Regions from separate parts of the Shewanella sp. 10N.286.51.B8 genome, predicted to be linked through region 2. Evidence: riboswitches for the same ligand, from Rfam matches in the RefSeq annotation. Region 2 holds a riboswitch; the other holds the start of a gene.
What was found. Region 2 has a riboswitch for thiamine pyrophosphate ahead of thiC (phosphomethylpyrimidine synthase ThiC). Riboswitches for the same ligand answer to the same signal wherever they lie in the genome.

Region 1: it holds a riboswitch for thiamine pyrophosphate, as region 2 does, so the genes downstream of both, AB4160_RS07880 (TonB-dependent receptor) here and thiC (phosphomethylpyrimidine synthase ThiC) in region 2, are expected to answer to the same signal.

The regions. Positions count from the first base shown of each region.
Region 1 is NZ_JBFRKG010000017.1:126,074-132,145, reverse strand. It holds gene hinT (purine nucleoside phosphoramidase) at 521-877, shown strand; gene AB4160_RS07890 (PaaI family thioesterase) at 888-1,913, shown strand; gene AB4160_RS07885 (YcfL family protein) at 1,999-2,391, shown strand; TPP riboswitch at 2,550-2,658, shown strand; gene AB4160_RS07880 (TonB-dependent receptor) at 2,807-4,993, shown strand; gene AB4160_RS07875 (hypothetical protein) at 5,164-5,424, shown strand; gene pnuC (nicotinamide riboside transporter PnuC) at 5,465-6,072, shown strand, end outside.
Region 2 is NZ_JBFRKG010000016.1:55,174-61,245, forward strand. It holds gene AB4160_RS07240 (ThiF family adenylyltransferase) at 1-126, opposite strand, end outside; gene thiE (thiamine phosphate synthase) at 123-1,940, opposite strand; gene thiC (phosphomethylpyrimidine synthase ThiC) at 1,943-4,009, opposite strand; TPP riboswitch at 4,265-4,364, opposite strand; gene AB4160_RS07255 (hypothetical protein) at 4,590-5,930, opposite strand.

The DNA of each region.
Region 1 (6,072 bases), on a different contig from region 2:
GTGCCAATGGCGCCTTTTATGTTTTCTGGGGGTAAACTTCTAGATACACAGACGCAGCCCTTAAGGCGATAACCACATAAGCAGCTTAGCTTTCATTATGGTTAAGTTAATCCAAGCTTTCATTATGTGGTGATCAAAAAGATGCCTAAGAAGTCTAATTGCATAAGGTTTAAAGGTAACCACCAAGAAATATAGCGCTTTTTTTAGCGACTTCAATGTTAATTGCTGGGGATACTTCAAATAAATCCCCTTTAGCATTGATAACAATGATGTGATAATGCCTAGATAAACTCTAAGTAAGTGAGCGTTGCTATAGTTAATCGAGCTGTCAAAATTGGCTTGATAGTGCCAACAACATTCAACAGTGATTAATAGCAAAGTGTTAAACTTGCTTGGCTTAAGTGACAAATGCAGCAGTAGCTATTATATAGTTAAGCAAGCGCTTAGTTGGCTGCTTGATTAGCGCATTCAACAATGATTTTCACTACTTCGATTATAATAACCAAAAGGATGATCAATCATGGCTGAAGAAACCATTTTCAGTAAAATTATACGCCGAGAAATTCCTGCCGACATTTTGTTTCAGGATGAGCTCGTCACCGCTTTTCGCGATATAAACCCACAGGCACCAACACATATTCTGATTATTCCAAACCATTTGATCCCCACAGCCAATGATGTAAAAGCATCTGACGAACTGGCATTAGGGCGAATGATGACAGTTGCGGCAAAGCTGGCTGATGAAGCGGGTATTGCACAAGATGGTTACCGCTTAATCATGAACTGTAATAAACACGGTGGCCAAGAGGTTTACCATATCCATATGCATCTACTTGGCGGTAAGTCACTTGGGCCAATGCTAAGTCGGTTGGATTAATACTAATAACATGAAAATAAACAGTGATTTTTTTCCGTTAACCGGCGTAGCAAGCCGATTTGTTAATCAGCTTGCCCATTGCCGTCGATTGAATATTAGTGCGTTAGAAGCCAGTGAACATCACGTATTACTGGAGTTGCCTTATAGCCAAGATATCATTGGTGACCCAGATACTGGGGTGATACACGGCGGTGTGGTGACTACGATCATTGATACCGCATCCGGCACTTCTGTTGTATGCGCTATTTTAGAGAAGTATAAATCCTTAGAAATATCGCCAACCTTAGATTTACGGGTTGACTACATGAAACCGGCTGAGCCAAACAAACCGCTGTATGCATTTGCAGAATGTTATCGTTTGTCGGCCAATGTGGCGTTTACCCGTGCGATAGCTTATCAAGACAGTATTGATGATCCTATTGCGCATGCTGTTGGCTCATTTATGCGTATTAGTCCAGAAATGGTGGGTGAAGAGTTTAGACAAGCTTTGATGGGCTGCGCTGATGAAGCAAGTGCAGTCAATTCAGCTGCTAATAACCAGCCTGATACTCAAAGTGTTGAAGTTATGCAGGCAGGCAATGCCAGTTTAACTGTGGGCGATATTAATGTTCATGATGTGGTTAAGCGGGCCATTGATTTAAATGACTATAGTTATTTATTAGAGAAAGTCCCTTATACCCAATTTATCGGGATGAGTGTTGATCGCTTTGGTGATGAAATGGTATTTAAGCTGCCAACTAAAGATGACAACATTGGTAATCCTATTCTGCCAGCCATACATGGCGGGGTTATTGCTGGCTTTATGGAAATGTCGGCGATTGTGCAGTTAATGGTATTTATGCAAGCTAAGAAAGTGCCAAAAATTATCGATTTTTCAATTGATTATTTACGTGCGGGTTTACATCAAGATACGTTTGCTGAATGTAAAATTACTCGTCAAGGACGCCGAGTTGCTAATGTTAGCATTAATTGCTGGCAGAAAAATCGTAAGCAGCTAATTGCTACTGCGAGAGCGCATTTCTTGCTTGATCAGTAGAAGTAACACACAGTTGATGCATAGATGAGCAAGCTGTTTGACACTGAGCCGACCATTTATTTTTAATACTTAAAAAAAGGAATTAATGATGACATTAAGAGTAATAATGATATCGCTAGCGTTAATGCTATCAGCCTGTGCTAATCATACCGCGGGAGTCATGGTTAGCTCTAATAGCGAAGTGAGAGTTGATAATAATTCTTTTGCGAGTAAAGTCGCTGTTGAGCAAGTCAATGTCAGAACGCAAGCGGATTTATTGCAAGGTTCTGCATTAATCATTAGCAAGGTGTCAACGGATTTAAGGCTGCAATATAAGTTTACTTGGTTTGATGTTGGTGGCTTTACCATTGAAGATGAAGCAAGCAGCTGGAAGTCATTAAAGCTACATGGCAAACAACAAATGCAGGTTAGCGCCGTTGCCCCTAATGCCAATGCAAGCCGTTTTGAAGTATATGTAAGAGAAGCATTCTCTAACTAAGTGTATCTTTTAAAATATAAAACACGCTTAATTGCGTGTTTTTTGTTTTATAGGCTTAGCTAATCATAAAAATATCTATGTGATAATTTTTTGTACTTAAATAGTTAATAAAAAGTGCCTGTTAGTGCTGTTGCACAGATGAAGGATAGTTTATAATCCGCCGCGCCAAGGGGTGTTTATCGTGTTGATAAACTGAGATGTCTAAAGACAAACCCTTAGAACCTGATCCGGCTCATACCGGCGTAGGAATAGGCTGCATGCTTTGCCGTAAATGTTAGTCATTAACTCAGTCATAAACCAAGTCGTAAACGAAAAACGACACCAATTTAATAACTGATAATTGTAATGACAGTCATGGATGCACATAACTAATTCACTATGCTTGCCGGATCTCAAAATTATAATTTGAGGTCCTATGTCTGTAATAAAATCTAAATCGCCACTAGCGATTGCCATTCTTGCCGTTTTATCCACTTCCGTTGTCGCTCAAACAGAAAATGTTGAACGCGTGGCGCCCGCTGCTGAAAAAATGGAAGTCATAGTGGTTAACGCTGACTTTAGTAATATAGCGCTAGAAAAAGTGCCATCCAGTGTTACCGTCATCGATAGCCAACAATTGCAAGATGAAGGCGCTCAACATTTTGAAGATGTATTAAACTCTATTGCTAATTTTAACTGGTCTGGCGGCAGCTCTCGACCTAAGTATTTCCAGATCCGTGGTGTGGGTGAGCAAGAAGAATATCAAGGTGCACCAAACTCTTCAGTCGGCTTTATTGTTGATGATATCGACTTATCCGGTATCGGCATGGTGTCGAGCATGTACGATATGCAACAAGTTGAAGTACTTCGTGGCCCACAAGGTACACAATATGGTGCTAACGCTTTAGCAGGTCTTATCTATTTAAAAAGTAACGATCCCACCGATGTGTTTGAACATGGTGCACAAGTCTCCCTTGGTGACGATGACTTACAAACCTTCTCCGGTTTTAGCTCTGGCCCAATAACTGACTCTGGTAAGCTACTTTATCGGGTGTCTTTAGAGCAGCATTCACAAAATGGCTACCGCGACAATACTTACCTTGAACGTGAAGATACCAATGGCCGTGATGAATTCACTGCCCGTGCTAAATTGCGTTGGTATGCTGCAGATGATGTGCAACTGGATTTAACCTTTTTACATGCTAATTTTGATAATGGCTATGATGCCTGGACGTTAGATAATAATGGCTTTGAAACTATTACCGATAAGCCTGGTGTTGATGCGCAAAAGACCACTGGTGCTGGCTTAAAAGCCACATTCAGCAGTTTTGAAAAGTTCGAACTCACCTCGTTAACTTCATTTGCACAAACCGATCATCACCATAATTATGACGGCGATTGGGCCAACCCTGATTACTGGGATTCGAAACAATGCAGCATTTATGATGATGACTGGAACGTGATTGGGACTGAGCCATGTGTTTATGATTACACCTGGGATAAACAGGGTGAGCGTAAAACCGTGTCACAGGAACTTCGTATCAGCTCAAACGAAGCTGGCCGAATTTTTAACGATTCGACTGATTGGTTAATGGGCTTATATGGCATGAACCTTCAAGAGGATAATGACTTATATTCTGAATACAATGGCTGGCCAGATGAAGTGCTGCAATCGGAATATGAAGCGACCAACTATGCTATTTTTGCTCAAACCGATACCCAGTTTAGTAATGGTTATGTATTTTCAGCTGGGGTTCGTTTAGAGCGTCGAGAAAGTGAATATTCAGACAGTAATGGTGATAAATTCTCACCTAGCGAAAACATGTGGGGCGGTCATTTAGCGCTATCTAAAGCCATAAACCAAGACCATAATACCTATCTGCGTATTGCTCGCGGTTACAAAGCGGGTGGCTTTAACATGAGTTTGCCAGCTGAATTAGCCGATAAAAAAGAGTTTGATACTGAAATCTTATATAACTACGAGTTAGGGCTCAAATCTTCGTGGTTACAAGGTCAATTAGACACCAACTTGGCATTCTTCTATATGGATCGACGTGATCAGCAAGTGGCGGCATCACAACAAGACCCTGATGATCAGCAGCGCTTCATTCTATTTACCGAAAATGCAGGTAGTGCTGAAAACTACGGCGCCGAAATCGACTTTACCTACTATGCCACCGATAACATTCAATTCTACGGTAGTGCAGGTTGGTTAGAAGCCACCTATGGTGATTATCAATACAAGGATAAATATGGCAATGTCGTAGATTTAACAGGTCGAGAGCAAGCCCATGCGCCAAAATTTACTTATAGCGCAGGCATGAGCTATGTCAGTGATTCTGGCTGGTTTACCAATTTAAATGCTAGCGGTAAAAGTGATTTTTACTACTCTGATAGTAACGAATCAAAGTCAGACGCTTATACTATTTTCAATGCTCGAGTGGGTTATGAAACACAAATGTGGTCAGCGTATTTATGGGGCCGCAACTTATTTGACGAGCAATATGGCACCAGAGGCTTCTACTTTGGTAATGAACCAGACTTAGATTGGGCCGATAAGCAATATGTACGTTTCGGCGATCCACGTCAGCTAGGTATTACCTTAAACGTCAAGTTTATGTAGCTTGGCTGCAAACTATGTTAATTAAAGGGGGCTGTTAACCTGTTGGGTTACAGTTGATTTATTTAATAATAACAATACTTAACACTAAATTGCCGTCATGTTTTGAAAAGTTTTTTACCTTAAACTTTGATAGACTATGACGGTATTTTTATCACGATTAAGGAATTTCCATGAAATTGACTGCCGAAATCAGCATGTATCCATTTAATGAAAACTATTTAGACCCGATAAAGTGGTTTATTGGCCGAGTAGATAGCTACCCTAATATTGAACGTAAAACCAATGCGATGGCGACTCAGGTGTGCGGTGAATACGCAGATGTGATGGCCATGCTAGCAACCGAAATGGAAGCGGCCCATCAAAAATGGGGCAAAGCAGTATTTGTATGTAAATTTATTGGTGGCGAGCTTGATTTAAGCCACACCGAATAACCTGTAAATTCATCATAGTAATGAAATAGTAGCCAACGTTATGTTATCTGAGATCGTTCAATCAATACAAATTGCCATTACTGAAGTGTCTGTAATGACAGGCTGGGAAGCTGTTGCAGTGATTCTGGCAATTGCGTATTTGATATTAGCCATGAAAACCAATATTTGGTGTTGGGCGGCAGCCTTTGCCAGTACTGCCATATACACAGTGCTGTTTTGGAATGTGTCATTGTTGATGGAATCAGTGCTAAATGTATATTACATGGCGATGGCGATTTATGGCTTTTGGCTGTGGCGCTATGGTGCTGACAGTCGTCATCAAACTGAACTGCCAATTATTAGTTGGTCTCTAAACAAACACTTAGTGATTATTGCCGTTACTAGTGGTGTATCCTTGATTGTGGGCTACTTAATGGCCACAAATACAAGTGCTTCGTTTCCATATCTTGATGCATTAACAACCTGTTTTGCGGTGATGACTACTTATCTAGTGGCGAAAAAGGTAATAGAAAATTGGTATTACTGGATGGTGATTAATTCGCTATCAATTTACTTATACCTTCAAAAAGGTTTAATGCTAACTTCTGGTTTACTTATCCTGTATTTATTTATGGCTGTCAGCGGTTACTTTATGTGGCGTAAAAAAAT
Region 2 (6,072 bases):
GCTATTAAGTAATTTAAGCTGACCAAGCTCACCCATATCAGTCAGTAAAATATGACTGGCATACTTGATAAACTGCTTGGAAGTGAGCCCACTCTTATTAGCTTGACGCTGTTGTGTAATCGTCATGACACTGGCTCACACTGCAGCTGTTTCACTGATGGCTTGTGGGATTTTACATGTGATTGCCTTGGCTGTTGCTGAGGTTGTTGCTGAGGTTGTTGCTGAGGTTGTTGTGCAGCCGCTAGATGCCATTGCTGCTCTAACAATGAATAAGCCTTGGCAGGGTTTTCTGCTTCAGTAATGGCTCTTACCACGGCAACACTATCAACCCCAGTGGCTTTGATATCCGTTATAACACTTGCATCAATACCACCGATGGCCACGGTTGGGCATACGTTGTTAAGTAATGCACTGTAGCGTGCTAATTTTGCTAAGCCTTGAGGCTTTGACGGCATCACCTTAGTAGTCGTTGGAAATATATGCCCTAAAGCGATATAGGATGGGCTTAGTTGATGAGCTAATAGAATTTCAAATACGCTATGGCTAGATAACCCTAGGGCTAACCCTGCCGCTGAAATTTCATTTAAGTCGGCTAACTCAAGGTCTTCTTGACCTAAATGAACCCCGAATGCGCCAAGTTGTATTGCCAATTGCCAATGATCGTTAATAAACACTTGGGCGTTATATTGCTTACCCAGAGCTATGGCGCGGCTAATATCTTGTACTAACGTGGTTTGATGAGCATCATTGGAGACCTGATTAAAACCTTTATTTTTAATCCGCAACTGCACTGTGGTGCAATTGGCTTCTAACAAACTTTGCAGCATAGTCACGTCATCCACAACCGGATAAACACCAATGCCCTTATGCAGCGCAGGAAAGCGGCAATCTAGGTAGCCCTGTGCTGTATTTATTAACCCATCGTTAAACTTTCCACCAGCAGCTGATTCTGGCTGTGTTTTGCCTAGATTGTTAATTTTAGCGCCACTAACTGCACTAATTTCAGGATAGTATTGTATTTCATCAGGCCAAGCAGTTTTTGCCACAGGCCCTGCGCCTTTACCAAAAGATTCACTGCACACTAGTCCCTTTAATACATAAGCTTTAGCCATCACAACGGCATCATGGAGTACGTATTCATGTGCTAAAAAACACGCGATCGCAGTGGATAAGGTGCAACCTGTGCCATGATTATTACCAGTATTAACTCGCTCGCTATTAAGCCAATAAGCTTGATATTGATGAGCGTCACTCACACCGTGAACTTTGCGGCAAATGAACAAATCATTGGCATTGGTTTGTTGCCACACTGCATCACCGCCTTTGGCGAGTACATGACAATGAAGCTGTTTAACCAGTTGCGCTGCCGCACTATAAAAACCATCACTTGAGTCTAGGCTTTGGCTTTTAATTGTGCACTGAGGTTCAAATTCCACGCTGTTAGTATCAGTCAGCGTGTGTAACTCCCTAACATTAGGGGTAATTAAGCTAATTAGACCTTTAAAAGGGCTAAAATCTAACGGCTTTTTTGCGCGCTCATTTAAGCTATCACCACTACTGGCAACCATGACAGGATCTAAAATAATCGGGATCAGCTGGTTAGCTAAACTCTGACTTTTAAATGTCTTTAACCAATGAGCAATGAGTACCAATTGTTGTTGATTGGCAATTAAGCCAATTTTTATGGCTGCTGGCGCTAAATCGCTAGCAAGTGTATTTAGCTGAGCCAATAAGATGGATTCTGACACAGCCTCGACTAGTGTTACAGCCACCGAATTTTGCGCAGTAACAGTGGTAATTGTGCTGCAGCCAAAACACTGTAAGTCATTTATAGTTGCTAAATCTGCCTGTATGCCGGCGCCGCCACCACTATCTGAACCGGCAATAGTCCAGACAATGGGCGACATGGTTTCTAAGCTATGTGGTTGTGAAACATTCATGGTTAAGCCTCTAATTCAGCAGTGGTCTTAACAGCTAAATCTGCGCTTGTTGCTGTGTCTGGCTTAGAAGGTAACGGATGATAAATTGCATAGCCTGTGGCTTTAAATTCAGCTGACTTTTGTGCCATGGCTGATTGAATATCTACACCGCTACTAACGCTTATATCTGCACTTGCGTCTACGGAATTAACATTGTGATTAGAGTGTGCCTGCAGGTGTTTAAATTCGCTAGCGTCAAGCACGTTCAACTTTTGTAACTGATCACGCGCTTGCTTTGCAGCGTATTCACGCACTTCTTGAGTGATTTTCATTGAGCAAAACTTTGGCCCACACATAGAACAAAAATGCGCAACTTTGGCAGACTCTTGGGGGAGCGATTCATCGTGATAAGCACGAGCGGTATCTGGGTCTAAGCCTAAGTTATATTGATCTTCCCAGCGAAATTCGAACCTTGCTTTTGATAAGGCATTATCACGAATTTGCGCACCAGGGTGACCTTTAGCCACATCGGCAGCATGAGCTGCAATTTTATAAGCGATAAGCCCTTGTTTAACATCTTCTTTATTCGGTAAACCCAAATGCTCTTTAGGAGTGACATAGCACAGCATGGCCACGCCATACCAAGCCATCATTGCCGCCCCAATCCCTGAGGTGAAGTGATCATAACCTGGCGCAATATCGGTGGTTTGTGGGCCGAGTGTGTAAAAAGGCGCTTCATCACAATGGGCAAGCTGCTTTTCCATATTCACTTTAATGAGCTGCATCGGTACATGGCCTGGGCCTTCAATGATGGTTTGCACATCATTTTCCCAAGCAATGTTAACCAGCTCGCCTAAGGTTTCTAATTCAGCAAATTGCGCTTCATCATTGGCATCGGCAATACTGCCGGGCCGCATACCATCGCCTAATGACAATGACACATCGTAGGCAGCGCAGATTTCGCAAATCTCTCTAAAGTGCTCATACAAAAAACTTTCTTTATGGTGACTTAAACACCACTTTGCCATGATGGAACCACCACGAGAAACGATGCCAGTAAGACGTTTTGCCGTCATTGGTACATAACGCAGCAGTACCCCAGCATGGATGGTAAAGTAATCGACGCCCTGCTCTGCCTGTTCAATCAAGGTATCTTTGAAAATGTCCCAATTTAGGTCTTCAGCGACACCATTTACTTTTTCTAACGCTTGATAGATGGGCACTGTACCAATGGGGACAGGAGAGTTTCGAATGACCCATTCACGGGTTTCATGGATATAGCGCCCCGTAGACAAATCCATTACAGTGTCAGCGCCCCATCTCGTTGACCAAACTAGCTTTTCGACTTCTTCTTCGATGGACGAGGTTACCGCTGAATTACCGATATTGGCATTAACTTTGACTAAAAAGTTACGCCCGATGATCATTGGCTCAGCTTCTGGATGATTAATGTTTAACGGGATAATGGCGCGGCCGCGGGCAACTTCATCACGGACAAATTCAGCGGTAATAGGCTGGCCAATGTGAGCGCCAAAAGCTTCACCGGGGGCTTTTTGAGTCAAAATCTCATCAGTGACTTGCTCTCTAGCCATATTCTCGCGAATGGCAATATATTCCATCTCAGGTGTAATAATGCCTTTACGAGCGTAATGCATTTGAGTAACGCGGCGGCCTGACTTGGCTTTTTTAGGGCGAACAAGGGCTTCAAAACGCAAATGATCTAAACCGTCGTCAACCAAACGCTGTTGGGTAAAGTCAGAGCTAACTCCATCAAGTTGCTCTGTATCTTCGCGCTCTTCAATCCAAGCTTGGCGAAACTTGTTTAAGCCTAAACGGACATTAATTTCAGCATCAGGATCTGAATAGGCACCGGCGCAATCATAAACTTTAATGGCTGGGTTGGCTTCAGTCACGGGCGCATCTTCACTACCGCCAAGGATAGTATCGCTTTGATGAATTTGACGCATGCCCACTAACAGATCGGGGCGGGATCCGCTCAGATAGATCTTTTCAGAATTTGGGTGCTGTAAAGGTTTTAGGGTTTCAATAAAATTTTGCGCTTGAGCGCGGGTTTCACGACGATTTGACATAAGCAACCTCAAAATAAAAAAATAGAGTTGCTTGCCTGGAGAATTGTTGATGACGAGCGAGTTAACATTAACTCTGTAATTGACTTGAATTTACACCTTAACTTTGAACCTTAAATATCGGCAAATGGCGGGTTAAATTAACTTCAGCAATAACTCTGCTTTAATTAATTCTATCTTTTATTTTGCACTAATATTTATGATCTAGCCACGCAGCCATTCACTATAAAATTGCTGCTGACTGTAGGGTAAAAATAAGCAAATTAACTGCTTGTTTCCTTCGCAGGTTCTAGCCTGATCAGGTTCAACGGATCCCGAATAAACGGTCTCAGCCATAAAGGCACTCCGACAAGATGGCTGCAGTATAGTCAGCTTATTTAATAAAATACAAGTCTTTGACAATTTTCGAATTGGAATATGAGTTAAATTATTTCACTAATTAAAATACTGTTATATATGAATTTAATTTACAACCAAGCGATTAAGACCCAATTAATACAGAAATAATTTGATAAATAAATTTGATAAATATTATTCATTTTTGATGTTGTTGAAATAAATCTTTTGTGAAAGTCTGAACAGTTCAAGGTAATTTAAGTTTCGATAAGCGTTGTTGAATGGCGTTATCTAGTGCTTTTTTTGTTTTGCCTCCTTCACATGGGTGTCCTAAATCTAAGCCTTCGGCATAAGGGTTAATTTGGGTTGGTAATGCCACCAATCGATGGCAAGTTTCACCAATCTTAACAATTCTATTTGGATCTAAACGATGATTGAGGGTAGTTGGTTGGCGCTTATCTTCTATTACTATTAACTCTATATCATCCATTTCAGGGGTTAACTCACTGGTGCTGGCACCACTAACAGAAGTCGCTAAATGGGCTTGCTGACTTATTTGCTGATTAACTTGTTGTTGATTGAGTTTATTTATAAAGGAATGGCTAGCTTGATTGATGGCCGATAAATTGTCGCTTGTTATGGTATTGGCCTCTGAGATGGTTTCATTAAACAATTGTGGCTTAAATAGATGTTCGTTACTGCTATCTTTTTGCTGCTGCAGATACATGCTATCAACTGAAGACCAATCGAACTGGTGCGTTTCGGCTTGCACTGCTTCTGCTATTGGCAATTTTTCAATTATGGGCTTGTAGTCAATGGGCTTTTGGTTAACAGCTTTTTGGTCAATAGGCTTTGGGGAAATTGCCTTTTGATTGACAGTATCTTTTGGGCTAGTTGCAACTGCAGGCGCTATTGAGCTTGTATCGACAACCTTATTAGTACTTTGTTTGTTCGATATAGTTTGATCGATTATTTCTTCATTGGTAATGACTTCACTGACGACCTCTTCAATCAAGGCTTGTTCACTTGGCAGGGTCTTAGCTAGCTGGGTAATTTGCTCAGCCGTTAAAAAGTAGGCTTTTATTTCTTGGTTGTTACTTTCAGATGTCGCAGCTTTAACGGCTTGTTCACGGCTGATCTCGACAAAATGGCTAATGGTGTTATCAGCTAAGGAAAATAGCATAAACACCAGCACAACATGTAGCCCTGCAACAATAATGCTCGATGGTGATGTCAGTATCTTTTTAAACTCGTTATCAGAATTTTGTTTTAAAAAGCGACCTTGATTATTTTGATTGTCGATCAACCCACAGATCAGCGGTAATGTTTGGGCTTTAATTACATCAGTGCTCATTATTTCAGTGCTAGTGACTTCAGTGCTAGTTGCATTCACCGTTTGTAACATCACAACATGATCACAGAAATCTATCACTTCAACCGCAGATTCTTGGCGGCTTGCATTTATGTAAAGCTGTCCATGTGAAACTTGTGTGCCATTTAAGCCTGTCGAATTTCCACTAGCACCCGGTTCAAAATTAGTGTTTGCTGCCAATCCTTGTGTTAAATGTTTATCACCACCTTGGTTCATTACTCGCGCCTCCTGTCGCTTTTGAATCACTGGATATAAATCGTGCTAGATCAGACTTCAACCACAAGCTGACCATAAACTAGATGATAAAAAAGCCATTAAGTTCATTTAATTTATGTCGATGACACACGACTCCCCACAA